Regions from separate parts of the Bacillus sp. ISL-77 genome, predicted to be linked through region 1. Evidence: riboswitches for the same ligand, from Rfam matches in the RefSeq annotation. Region 1 holds a riboswitch; each other region holds the start of a gene.
The links. Region 1 has a riboswitch for thiamine pyrophosphate ahead of thiM (hydroxyethylthiazole kinase). Riboswitches for the same ligand answer to the same signal wherever they lie in the genome.

Region 2: another riboswitch for thiamine pyrophosphate. It lies ahead of tenA (thiaminase II); the one in region 1 lies ahead of thiM (hydroxyethylthiazole kinase).
Region 3: another riboswitch for thiamine pyrophosphate. It lies ahead of J7E77_RS13720 (thiamine phosphate synthase); the one in region 1 lies ahead of thiM (hydroxyethylthiazole kinase).

The regions. Positions count from the first base shown of each region.
Region 1 is NZ_JAGGQY010000051.1:103,785-108,230, forward strand. Features, by position in the region: gene thiD (bifunctional hydroxymethylpyrimidine kinase/phosphomethylpyrimidine kinase) at 1-638, opposite strand, end outside; gene thiM (hydroxyethylthiazole kinase) at 654-1,466, opposite strand; TPP riboswitch at 1,655-1,764, opposite strand; gene dcuS (DcuS/MalK family sensor histidine kinase) at 1,843-3,456, opposite strand; gene J7E77_RS21070 (response regulator) at 3,500-4,177, opposite strand; gene J7E77_RS21075 (dicarboxylate/amino acid:cation symporter) at 4,435-4,446, shown strand, end outside.
Region 2 is NZ_JAGGQY010000010.1:22,760-27,205, reverse strand. Features, by position in the region: gene J7E77_RS03090 (benzoate/H(+) symporter BenE family transporter) at 176-1,396, shown strand; TPP riboswitch at 1,689-1,792, shown strand; gene tenA (thiaminase II) at 1,904-2,587, shown strand; gene J7E77_RS03080 (ECF transporter S component) at 2,587-3,183, shown strand; gene J7E77_RS03075 (ABC transporter ATP-binding protein) at 3,161-4,446, shown strand, end outside.
Region 3 is NZ_JAGGQY010000035.1:9,927-14,372, reverse strand. Features, by position in the region: gene thiS (sulfur carrier protein ThiS) at 1-134, opposite strand, end outside; gene thiO (glycine oxidase ThiO) at 145-1,275, opposite strand; gene J7E77_RS13720 (thiamine phosphate synthase) at 1,259-1,939, opposite strand; TPP riboswitch at 2,016-2,124, opposite strand; gene J7E77_RS13715 (DUF1284 domain-containing protein) at 2,302-2,718, shown strand; gene queE (7-carboxy-7-deazaguanine synthase QueE) at 2,838-3,566, opposite strand; gene queD (6-carboxytetrahydropterin synthase QueD) at 3,563-4,039, opposite strand; gene queC (7-cyano-7-deazaguanine synthase QueC) at 4,043-4,446, opposite strand, start outside.

The DNA.
Region 1 (4,446 bases):
AAAGTACAACCTGTTCCATGTGTGTTCTTTGTCTGAATTCTCTTGCTGGTAAAGTAGTAAAATTCCTTTCCATCAAATAATAAATCAGTGGATTCAGACTCATTTTCATCATGGCCGCCCTTAATCACGACATTTTTTACGCCTAACGCAAGTAGTCTTTTAGCAGACTCCAGTTTATCTTCCACTGTCAGAATCGACATGCCCGTTAGTACTTCCGCTTCTGGAATATTCGGGGTGATTACCGTTGCTAGCGGCAATAAGTATTTTTTCATGGCAGAAATGGCTTCCATTTGCAACAAAGAAGCGCCACCCTTTGCAATCATGACAGGATCGACAACAACATTTTGCCATTGATAATTTCTGAGCTGTGCTGCGACTGCCTCGATGATTTCAGCATTAAAAAGCATTCCTGTTTTCACCGCATCCGTACCGATATCTTCGCCGATCGCTTGGATCTGTTTTACGACTGCCTCAGCTGTCATTGGATAGACAGCATGGACTCCTAAAGTATTTTGGGCCGTTACTGCAGTTAATGCCGACATCCCGAAAACCTCTAATTCCTGAAATGTCTTTAAATCCGCTTGAATTCCTGCTCCTCCGCCGCTATCAGAACCAGCGATTGTTAATGCTTTTTTCATTTAAATTACCCCCAGTTATCGATTGAATTTTTTAACAGAAGCATGTGAAATGATATCTTCGGAAGAAACTAAAGTTAATTGGTTTAAGAATTCGATTTGGAAACTTCCAGGTCCCATTTCTACAGTTTTTGCCGCTGCCTTTTCTGCCGCGATACCATAGTACGTTAAAGCAGCCACCGAAGCCTGAAGCAGGTCCTTTTCCACTCCTGCAAACGCTCCAATCACAGAGGTTAATAAACAGCCAGTGCCTGTCACCTTCGTTAAAATTGGATGTCCATTTGACACGACATAGGTTGTTTTCCCATCCGAAACGACATCCTCTTTTCCAGTGATGACGGCAAGACAATTCAATTTTTGTGCTGAAGCAATAGCTAGTTCAATGATATTTCCTTTTGCATCCCCAGCATCAACACCCTTAATTTCCCATTCTTCACCAACCACATTGGCAATTTCGGCTGCGTTTCCTCTAATCACAGAAACTTTTACCTCGCTCATAATTCTTTGTGCAGTTTCCGTTCGATATCGGGTAGCCCCTGCACCAACCGGGTCAAATATGACGGGAACACCGGATTCATTGGCCGCTTTTCCGGCAATGATCATCGATTCTACTGTCTGTGGGTTTAATGTTCCAATGTTTAATACTAATGAACTTGCAATCTTAGCCATATCTGCTACTTCCTCAGCTGCATATGCCATAACCGGTGAGGCACCAAGGGCAAGAAGCCCATTTGCCGTAAAATTCGTAACAACCACATTGGTAATATTATGTACCAGCGGGTTAACCTTTCTAACTTCTTCCAACGTTTCATACAAACTATTTTTTTCCATCTTAATTTCCCCATTTCTTTTTTTAAAATGGCTCTGTTAAACTTGGCTGTTGATTTCCGCTCCAGGCGCTTCGCCTTCCGCTCCAATCAACGCAGGCTTTAAAATCAAAAATGACATTTAACAAAGCCTTTAAAATAAAAAAAACAGATCCAATAATGGACCTGGTTAGTTAGTCAAAGAAATAATTAACATTCACTTGGCTACTTTCCTACGCTGGTATTACCCAGATCAGGTCCGAAGGGTTGAAAATTTCTCCATTTTCTCTCAGCCTGTTTACAGGGCACCCCTAGTAGATCTAATACTTTATTTAACTAACTACATAATATTCCTATGGTACTAGAATGTAAAGGAAAAAGTGTCAGTTAACATAACATTATTATTGTTTGCTTTTATAAGGAAAAGTAACAATAAATGTTGTCCCTTTTCCTTTTTGGCAATGAATTTCTATCTGTCCATTTAATTTTTCCAAGCTTCTCTGCACCAATGATAAACCGATTCCGCGATTTTCACCCTTGGTAGAATATCCTTTGATAAATAAGTGATGTCTTACATCCTCATCGATTCCTTGTCCGGTATCATGGACCTCCAACGCTAGGACTTCATCGTAAAAGTCAAACCTTAAGGTAACTTTTTTATGTGGACGGTCCGCAACAGCATCTAAAGCATTATCGATTAAATTCCCAAGAATCGTTACCACTTCATGGGTTAATTCCTGCTGCTGTGGTTCAGGTAGACTTCCTTCCCCATCAATGATTAATTCACAGCCATTTTCCCTAGCGAAGCTAAGTTTTCCTAAAATAAAACCTGCTAAAACAGGATCTTTAAAACGACTGACAACAAATTCTACTTCAGTTTGTTGGTGATCGACAATTTTGGTAATATATGACGAGACCATTTGATAGTCTTTCATATGAATTAAACCTGATATTACATGCAGTTTATTCATGAATTCATGTGACTGGGTTCTCAGTGCTTCCGCATATAGCTTTGCACCGGTTAATTGTTCAGCTAATTGCTTGATTTCGGTTTTTTCTCGGAAGGTAGCAATCGCACCGACAATCTTTCCTTTGACAACAACCGGAACCCGATTGGTTAAAATGGTAATATGATTGATTTCTTGTTCTTGGTCTAATTGAGATTCCCCCGTTTCTAGAACAGAAGATAGCATTGAATTTGGCATGTAGTCATCCACTTTTCTTCCTAAAAAGGACCCATGAATGCCAGCTTTTTGAAGAAGTCGGATCCCCTCATTATTTACGAGAGTGGTAAACGCATCCTCGTCAACTGCCAAAATTCCTTCCTTTGTGGATTGAAGCATCGCACTACGTTCCTCAAGCAATTTTGCCATCTCACTCGGCTCAAGTCCAAAAAGAATCGCTTTGATTTTTCTAGCTAGAAAAAGGGCTCCTAGAATCCCAACTAGAATTCCCACTCCCACGCCGATCAAAATAATTTTCCTGCTTTGTTCGATCGCCTGATTAACTTTTTCTAAAGAAATCCCAACCGCGACTGCTCCTATTTGTTTATTTTCTTGATCATAAACAGGAACAAACGAGCGTAAAGACAATCCCAATGTCCCTTTGGCAATTGAAATATGCTCTTTCCCTTTTAAAACAGGTCCTTCATCTCCACCGACAAAATGCAGACCTAATAGGTTGCGGTTAGGATGTGATTTTCTTGTTCCATACATGTCCATCACGACGATAAATTCAACATGCGTTGATTGTTTAATATCATTCGCAAATGTTTGGATATCCTTCTCTGCTGTTTTATTTTTAAGCCCATTCATGACAATCGGAGACCTTGCAACAATTCTCGCAATATTTGTTGCTTTCTCGGCTTGGCTTTTTTCTGTTTCTTGTGAAATTCTGTTGGTGATTAATATCTCGGTTACCAACAATGCCATCACGACCACGATACAAACCAGCAGGGTAATCGTCGATTGTAAACGAAGTCTTGGTTTGCCCAACCTTATTTTCCACCCCAACATGATTCCCTCCTTTCTTACAGGCAATCTTTTCAAGGTATTTGTGTTAAACACCGTAACGGTTGATTGGTCTTCCGACGCCGCCGTAATGGATATGAATCTTGACTTTTCCTTCTTTTTCTAAGTAATCAAGGTATCTTCGAGCCGTTACCCGAGCCATTCCGATGCTTTCCGCTACTTCTTCAGCAGAAATAGGTTCTTTTTCCTGCGAAATGAAATCGGTAATTTTTATTAACGTATTCATATTTAATCCCTTTGGTAAACTCTCTCTTTCACTTTCTTCTTTGCTATCAATAAATAAAATTTGATCGAGCTCCTCCTGTAAAAGAGCTTTCTTTTCTCCTAATTTCACTCGATAGTTTTTATAATTATCAAGTGACTTTTTAATTCGATCAAAGGTAAACGGTTTTATGATGTAATCAACAGCCCCTTGTTGTCGAACACGGGCGATCGTTTCTATATCGCTCGCGGCTGTTATCGCTATCACATCCACAGAATAGGCCTCTGAACGAAGTTCGCTGAGCATTTCCAATCCACCCATATAAGGCATATAAATATCGATAATAGCTAGATCAGGACTGAGTTCTTTCACCAATCTTAATCCTTCCATCCCATTGGAGGCGATTCCGATAATCGAAAACCCTTCAATCCTATCAATGAATTGGCGGTGCACCTCTCGAACCATCGGATCATCTTCAATCAATAGTACTTTTAACGGAAACATCCCCTGCTCCCCCTTATAATAAATGAAATTAAATTTCACTTTATATTATTATCATGGCCTATTTTATTGAAATAGTAAATTCATAGATGGCAATTTTGTTCGATTTTTATGAGAGTTAATTAAGTATCTTCTATAACAAAAGGAACAATAAGACCAATATGACCAAAACCTTACTATTATCTGAATTTTCATTTATTATGTGAATGGGTGGGATGAAAGCGTTAACAGATATACTAAACAAAGGGGTGTATGAGGAAATGAAAATTAAT
Region 2 (4,446 bases), on a different contig from region 1:
GCTATTTTTTCCTCTAGTTTATTCCCCATCCCTTTTGTTATGATAAGGGCTGCCAGTGAGTTTTTTAATTATATTAACGGTTGTCGAAGATTGCCTTTGTCCTATACATTTTGTAGAAGGTTGTCTAAACTAACAATAAAAGTCGTTTATATGAAGAAGGGTATGAGGAGAAAAAATGGGGCAGCCAAATAGATTAGTTAGAGAGCAACCAATTGAATCATTACGTGAAAATAAAAGGAAATCAATTTTTCAAGATCTAACGACTCAAAACGTATCTTCTGGATTAATTTCTAGTACTTTAGTCATGACAGGTCCAGCGTTAATCATTCTGCAGGCAGCAACAGCAGGGAATTTCTCTAATCAGCAAACCATCAATTGGATGTTTGCCGTCTATTTTTTTGGAGGGGTGTTAGGGATTGTAATGCCTCTGTTATTTAGAATTCCCATTACCGGAGCTCACTCGATTTCAGGGGTTGCTTTTTTAGCGACAGTGACAGCACATTTTACTTATCCCCAGCTAATTGGCGGGTATGTGATGTCAGGGCTGCTGATTTTGCTGATTGGGTTGTCAGGACTTTTTACTAAAATTATTAAATGGGTTCCGAAAGAAGTCATTGCAGCCATGCTGGCGGGCCTGGTCACCAATTATGTTGCTCAGCTTGTCCAAGACGTTAAGGCGTTACCCTTAGTAGGCGGATTCGCCTTGCTTAGTTTTTTTATCAGTACGAAAATCTCAAAACGGATCCCGGCCGTTATGGTCGCAGTGGTTGTCGCTTTTATTACTTTGTTTTTAACCCAAGATCTACATAGCTCATCTAAGGAGATTGCTTTTTTCCTACCATCCATACAAATGCCGGAATTTACATGGATGGGGATGGTCACATTAGGTCTGCCTCTGGCCATGTTAATCCTAAGTAATGATGTGGCACCTGGAATCGGCGCACTAGAAAGCTCGGATTTTGAACCCCCCATTCGAAAAATTGTTTCTTTTAGTGGAGTGTTTTCGATTATTGCCAGTTTTTTCGGGGGGCAAAGTGCAAATATTGCTGGCATGATGACCGCCATCTGTTCTAGTTCGGATGCAGGGGTAAAATCAAAGCGGTATATGGCAGCGGTGGTATCAGGGGTTTTGACATTATTGTTTGGAGTATTCGCCTGGAAAATTGTACCGTTTATTCAATCATTACCCCACGCTTTTGTGTCCATGCTAGCAGGGTTTGCGCTAATCGGCGTCCTTCTTTCTAGTTTGCAGCTGGGTTTCTCCGAAAATAAATATCGCTTAAGTGCCCTATTTGCGTTCCTCATCGCGTTATCGCAAGTATCATTTTTCCATATTAGTGCACCTGTATGGGGGCTGGTTGTTGGAGCCATTATTGCGAAGACGGTGGAAGCGTAATGTGCCTGTCACGCCCCGAAATTTGTCGTAGATTGGTAGGTTGTTAGAGGGGAGTAGTTTATCAGCGGATTTTTGGGAGATATCAGCGAACTGGGCCATTTTATCAGCGGAAATCAAACATTTATCAGCGAATCTATATAATTCCGGACTCTTACCACATTTTCTGGATACTAATTGAAAATACCTTCGAGTTTCAGTGCATCTATAATCCATTTGGTTTATTTTTATAATTAAGATTTTAATTGATTGACAACATTAACCATCGAGTGTAGAGTGAAGGTTAAATTAATAGGAAGACCACTAGGGGAGCCGTTTTTTGGCTGAGACGAGAGTTATCTTGGACCCTTTGAACCTGATCTAGTTCATACTAGCGTAGGAAAGTGGAGTTCGTGTATGGATAGATATAATTATTCAGCCGCTCCATTTTTGGGGCGGTTTTTTCGTGCTTGAAAATTCAGCCGCCCCTTCTAGAGACTTTCCATTAAAACCAATAAGGGGGAGAAATTTATGAGTTTTTCAGCAGAATTAAGAAAAGAAGCAGATCCTATTTTCGAGGCGATTTTTGAACATCCTTTTGTGCAAGGAATCGCCAATGGGGAATTACAAAAGGAACAATTGATTCATTATGTTAAACAGGACTTTGAATATTTGAATTCGTTTATTCGCATCTATGGAATTGCGGTTTCTAAGTGTGAGAATCGTGAAGATATGGATATGTTTAATACGCAGATTTCTTTTATCTTAAACAGTGAAATCCATCCGCATAATAACTTTTGTCAAGTAGCAGGTGTTCCTTACGAGGTATTACATGGATATCCGTTATCTCCCTCGTCCCTTCATTACACGCGTCATATGCTTACCGTTGCGCACGAAGGAACATTAGGGGAAATTTTAGCTGTGTTATTACCATGTCCGTGGACGTATTGGGAAATTGGGAAAAGATTATTAACGGAGGTTAATCCTGATCGCTCTCATCCCTTTTATGATTGGATCAGTTTTTATGGAAATCGTACCGATTCGATTACAACTAAATTTTGTGCCCGTCTTGATGAGTGGGCAAAGCTAGCAACCGAGAGAGAAAAGGAAAAGATGAAGGAGCATTTCTTAATCAGTTGTCAGCTGGAATATATGTTTTGGGATATGGCCTATAAACTCGAAGAATGGCCTGTGAAAATGGAGGTAGTGAAATGATGACTTGGAAGATGAAAGAAGTCGTTCTTGCTGTGATACTAGCGGTGGCATGTGGAGTGATCTATTTAGGATGGTCGACGCTGTGGATTCCCATTTCCGCTCTTGTCGGGCCGGTGGGTGCAGGTTTTATGTTTGGGATTTGGGTGATTGCTAGTCCAATCGTCGCGTATATTATCCGTAAACCGGGAGCAGCGCTTATTGCAGAGGTTGCAGCGGCCGCAGTAGAGTTATTAACAGGAAGTCATTTTGGTTTGTCGGCCCTTTTAGTAGGTGTCTTTCAAGGGATCGGTTCAGAAATCGCATTCGCCATATTCGGATATAAACGCTACAACCTATTTACTTTAATGCTATCTGGAGCTTTTGCAGCGGTTGGCAGCATGATTTATAACTTAATCGCCAACGGTTTGGGTTATTACTCGAAGGAAGTATTTTTTACAACATTAGGAATTCATATCATCAGCGGAATGATTCTCGGTGGATTGTTAGCGAAGGTAGTTGTGGACGCACTCGCAAAAACAGGTGTGTTAGAACAATATGAATTGATGAAGGAAAAAAGGAAAAGGGAAAACGTAAATGGAAATGTTTCTGGGATGTAAGGATCTCTCGATTCGTTTTTTTAATCGCTCTGAAAAAATACTCAGTCATATTACTTTGTCCATCAATAAAGGCGAGAAGGTATTAATACTAGGGCCTAGTGGGAGCGGGAAATCGACGTTGATTTCCGCTCTTTCAGGTATTATCCCTGAGCATTTGGAGGCAGAGGTAAGTGGTGAAGTATTCTGCAGGAAAGATGCCGGAGTGATGTTTCAAGATCCTGATTCGCAATTTTGCATGCTCCATGTCGATGAAGAAATTGCGTTTAGTCTCGAAAATCGATCGATTCCGCGCAACGAAATGGACCCCATCATTGCTGAGTTAATGGATAAAGTAGGGCTGATGGTCGATAAGAAAACACCCATTGAAACTCTTTCAGGTGGGATGAAACAACGATTGGCGTTAGCTTGTTTGCTGGCATTAGAACCAGAAGTCATCTTCTTTGATGAACCAACAGCCCAACTAGATCCTGCAGGCCGGAATGAGATATTTGTTTTATTGAATCAATTAGCCCAAAAGACAAACCATACGATGGTATTTGTTGAACATGTCCTAGACGGCTGCATCGAATGGATGGATCGAGTCATTATCCTAAATGAGAATGGAAGTATTATCGGGGATGGTCAGCCGAAGGAAATGCTCCTGAATTTTAAAAATGAAATGAAAGAAGCGGGTATTTGGCGCCCTAAGTTGTTTCCAGACAAGTGGGAGGAAGTAGTTCGAAATGACGCGCATCCTCTATCTATTAAACTTGCTAATCTGAAAAAAACCAAACCGCTCAAGGATGGCGAGATTTTACTCCGCACCGAACATGTTGAAATTGGCTATGGGAAGAAGACCATCGTGAGCGATATTGATATAAAAATTCATAAAGGGGAATGGATTTCCATCGTCGGAGAAAATGGAAGCGGGAAAAGTACCTTTTTAAAAAGTCTGATCCGTTTGGAGCCGATTAAAAAAGGGGAAATTTACTTTCAAGATACGGAACTAAAAAAATGGTCAGAACGGGAATTATATGAAAAAGCTGGCTTTGTTTTTCAAAATCCAGAACTTCAATTCATTACGGATACTGTCTTTGAGGAAGTTGCCTTTGGCGGCCGGCAACGAAATTGGCCCGAAGAGCTGGTTCATACCAAAACCAGCCAATTGTTAGAGGAGTTTGGATTGGAATCGCATCAAAATGCTCATCCGTTTACCCTAAGTCTAGGACAAAAACGGCGGTTAAGTGTGGCGACGATGTTATTGTTTGATCAAGATTTATTATT
Region 3 (4,446 bases), on a different contig from region 1:
AACCTGGTTAATATTTCACCGTTTACTTCCACAACAACGACCTTATCTTGGATGTCATGATGTTTGAGAACATCTGAAACAGATACGATTTGGTCGGGTAATTGGATCCACTCGCCATTTACTACTACCTTCATGGTATACCTCCTAACTAACCGTTTCTTTGTGCCGTTCTAGGTGAAAAGCAGAGAGTAGTTCCTGATCTAGTAAGCTACCTGACACTAGGTCCGCAACTAGTTCCCCTGTAATCGGGCTTAATAAAATTCCATTTCGAAAATGGCCTGCTGCCACGTACAACCCACGCCAGCTTGGATGTTCGCCCATATAAGGGATTCCATCGCCTGTCTGCGGTCTGACTCCAGCCCATACTCGCTCCCATGCTGCCTCCTTAATCTGTGGAACTAATTGAGTCGCTCTTTCTATCAATGTAGCAATCCCTTCAGGAGTTACCTTGGTATCAAAGGTATTTTCAATCACAGTCGCACCTATATAAATTTCCCCATTTTGTTTGGGTACTAAATAACAACGTTTGTCGGAGAAAATGGTCGAGTTAATGATCGGCTTTTCTGTTCTAATCGAAAAGCATTCTCCTTTAACTGGATACACAGGAATATCGATTCCTGATTCTTGCATTAATTTCGCCGCCCAAGCTCCCGTGGCAACAACCACCTGTTCACAATGGATGACACCGTTGCTGGTGTTTACCCCTTTAACCTGACCGTTTTCATAGACAAAAGACAGAACCTCCGTCTCTTCACATATTTTGGCACCAAAATGTTCCGCGGCTTTTGCAAAGGCTTGTGTTAACTTTGCTGGTTGTACATGACCATCATGAGGGAGATACATCCCTCCTGCTACACTTGGTGAAAGAGATGGTTCCAGCACACGTACTTCCGTTGCATCGAGCCAGGTAATGGTTGGATCCCATTTTTTTTGGAAGGTGACCTGTTTTTTTACCTCGAGCGCTATTTCTTCTGTTTCGGCAATTTTCACCATGCCTTTATTCACATACTCAATATCAATTCCTGTATATTCAAATAACTCACTTGAGAGCGTTGAAAACATCGCTTGACTTTTTAAAGCCAGCTGGAATAAGGGACCGTCTTGTTCCAGCTCTGCTTGTGCTGCCAGCATTCCGGCAGCCGCACTGGACGCTTGGCAAGCCACTCGTCCCTTCTCAATCACGACGACTTTTCTTCCCCTTTTTGCAAGCTGATAGGCAATCGAGGACCCGATAATTCCTCCTCCGATAATGGCCACATCAAATGAATTTTCCACTTTGTTCATCTCCATATAATACATTTAGGTAAGCCTTAACTGCTGCTAATGGATCGGGAGCATCTAAAACTCCTGACATGACTGCGATTCCTTTTGATCCTGCTTGAAGTACCTGCCCCGTATTTTCAGGTGTGATCCCGCCAATCGCAATAACTGGGATGTCTAATTGGGAGAGCCTTGCTAATTCCTCTAGTCCTTTTGGGGTCTTACCCGGTTTTGATTGCGAAGGAAAGACATGGCCATATAGCACGTAATCAGCACCATTTTCTTTTGCTTTTTGTCCTTCCTCGTAGGAGTGGATGGAGTTCCCGAGCAAAAGCTGAGGAAAATTTTCTTTCACAATCGCTGCATCTAAACTATGGAAGGCTAATTGAACTCCTTTAGCCCTTGTAACGCAGGCAACATCGACTCGATCATTAATGATAATCTTTGATAGTGGGATGTTTTCGTTTGTTAACAAGTGGACGGCTTGGAAAAGTTCCTGTGCTGTTTTTTGTTTTTCCCGCAAATGAATCGCTGTTATATATGGATGAATTTCGCTTACAATTTCACGTAAACGTTCGATCGGCATTTTCCCATTGGAGATTATATGTAACTCTTTATCTTTTACACTAGTTGAAATACCCGTCCCCCCTTTTAAGCAGATTCCGAAGATCGAAGGCATAAAGTGAAAAACAAAAAACCACTTTCTTAAGGTAAGAAAGTGGTCGAAAATTCGAAATAAAACATACGTTCTTCAAATATCCCGTTTCCCACTTCCCTACGCTGGTATTACCCAGATCAGGTTCATAGAGTCCCGAAGTAGTACTTCAATCTCAGCCCTTTAAAAAGGCACCTCTAGCGGATTTGCGTCATTTATTTAATTGTCATGTAATGATTTCCCTGCATGGATAATGTTAACACTTCAGGTAGAAATGTCAAATGTTTTTCTTATTTATGGTAGAATAAACCCTATAGATGTTAACCAAATAACAATTATAGTTTACTTTTAAAATCAAAAGGGAGTAAACAAACTGGGGGAGAATAATGTATAAGCTTCGAGGACATCATCTTTTTTGCCTTCTAGGCTATCGGGGAATGGGCTATTCCCAAGAATACGTGGAAAATATGACGGTTTTGCATCAAACCTTGAGAAACAACCCAAAAACGTTGATTCTGCTTGTAAAGGGGCCAGATCAGTTGTGTGAAAAATTCCCTAATTCAGGTGAATACCATTGCCAAGACGACCAGATCTATGAAAGAGATGCCGTTATTTTAGACAAAATGAACCTTAAAATCGGACAAATTCTTAGATGGGAGGATATTGAGTCCCGTATCCTAGAACATGTCATCCCCGCCGATATTCAAGTTGTCTGTGAAACTTGTTCTTGGCGTTCTTACGGGGTTTGCGAGGAAGGTATTCGAGAGATTCATGATGGGAAGGGCTTAAGAAAAATTCAATAAGCTTCATCTATTCAATGCCCACATGCCCACAGGGACGGTTCTTTTGGCCTTTTTTAATCTCTTTCCTTGTCCAAAAAAGCCAGTAGAACCGTCCCCATGGTCCTTCATGGTCCATGTCCTTACACTCCCCGCTTATTTCCCCAAAGAAGTGCATGCAATTGTGGTAATACTTTTACATCATTCAATTGAGGGTCAGCAACCACACAATTGACTAACCACTCATATTTCAACAGTAGTTTTTGAATCAATTCATTATTATTGAAATTCGTAATATCATCGTTCCCAACCTGGAGATAAAAAGGAATATCTGCGTAGCGGCTATGAACCATTTTCGCATACTCTAGATCCGCATCATCGAAGATTACTACTTTTAGACTCACTTGATGTTTAAAATCATTGTCGTTTAAATTTTTAAAAATAGAATCTAATATTTCAAAATTGGTTACCATGTTGGAGCTCGGCGGCTTAGGTGAAATGGTCAGTTCATTGACGTTTAAGAACCAGTCCTGCCATCTGCTTCCTTGTGTTTCAATACCAATTTTGATGTCTTTTTCTTTTAATAAATCGATAAACACATCTAAGTTTTTCAACAGCGCCGGATTTCCCCCTGAGATCGTCACAAACGAGAAATTGTCCCCACCGACTCTTTTTAATTTATCCCAAATTTCTTCAGCGGTCATTTGCTGAATATCCTCTTTGGCACTGCCATCCCATGTAAAGGCAGAATCACACCAGCTGCATGAATAATCACAGCCGGCCGTCCGAACGAACATTGTCTTTTGACCAATGACCATTCCTTCTCCTTGGATGGTTGGGCCAAAAATTTCTAATACAGGAATCTTACTCATTCCTCCATCCACTCCCTTCTCGCTTCTGCGTAGCTTGTTGGAGTTTCAAACAGACGGACAAATTCCACTCTTGCTCCATGATATTGGTCCCTACGATCTTCTGTTGCTAAGGCTTCTTTCATTTTCTCATATATCCAGACAACCATGTTTTCGGCAGTTGTATTCATGGAGGGAAGGGTTTCGTTTAGGTATTGATGATCAAGATAGATTTCGATTTCATTTTTCCAAATTTCTTTAATATCGCCAAAGTCGATCATTAAGCCGCGTTCATCAACAAAACCACTTAATCCAAAAATAACTCTATACGTATGTCCGTGCAAATTCTTGCATTTCCCTTCATAGCAATGCAAGTGGTGTGAAGCATCAAAGGTAAATTCCTTGCTCACTAGTACACGCTTTGAATGATATTTTAATTGATGAGGTTGAATGTCCTCATTTATTTTTTGAAGTTTATCGACGATTCTGAAACCCATCGTTTAAAACCTCCCATTAAGAAAGTCATCAAGCCCTCTTTTTCTTAAGACGCAAGCTGGACACTCTCCACATCCATCAGCAATCACACCATTGTAGCAGGTTAATGTTTTTTCACGAACAAAATCCAATGCGCCTAATTCATCCGCCATGGCCCATGTTTCCGCTTTGTTTATCCACATTAAAGGTGTATGAATGACAAAATTATCGTCCATTGATAGATTCAAGGTAACATTTAGTGATTTGATAAAAATATCACGACAATCTGGGTACCCGCTGAAATCTGTTTCACAAACACCGGTGACTAAATGCTTGGCACCGACCTGACGTGCTAACACACCTGCGAAAGTCAGGAATAACAGGTTACGACCTGGCACAAATGTCGACGGAAGTTCCCCTTCACCGCCAT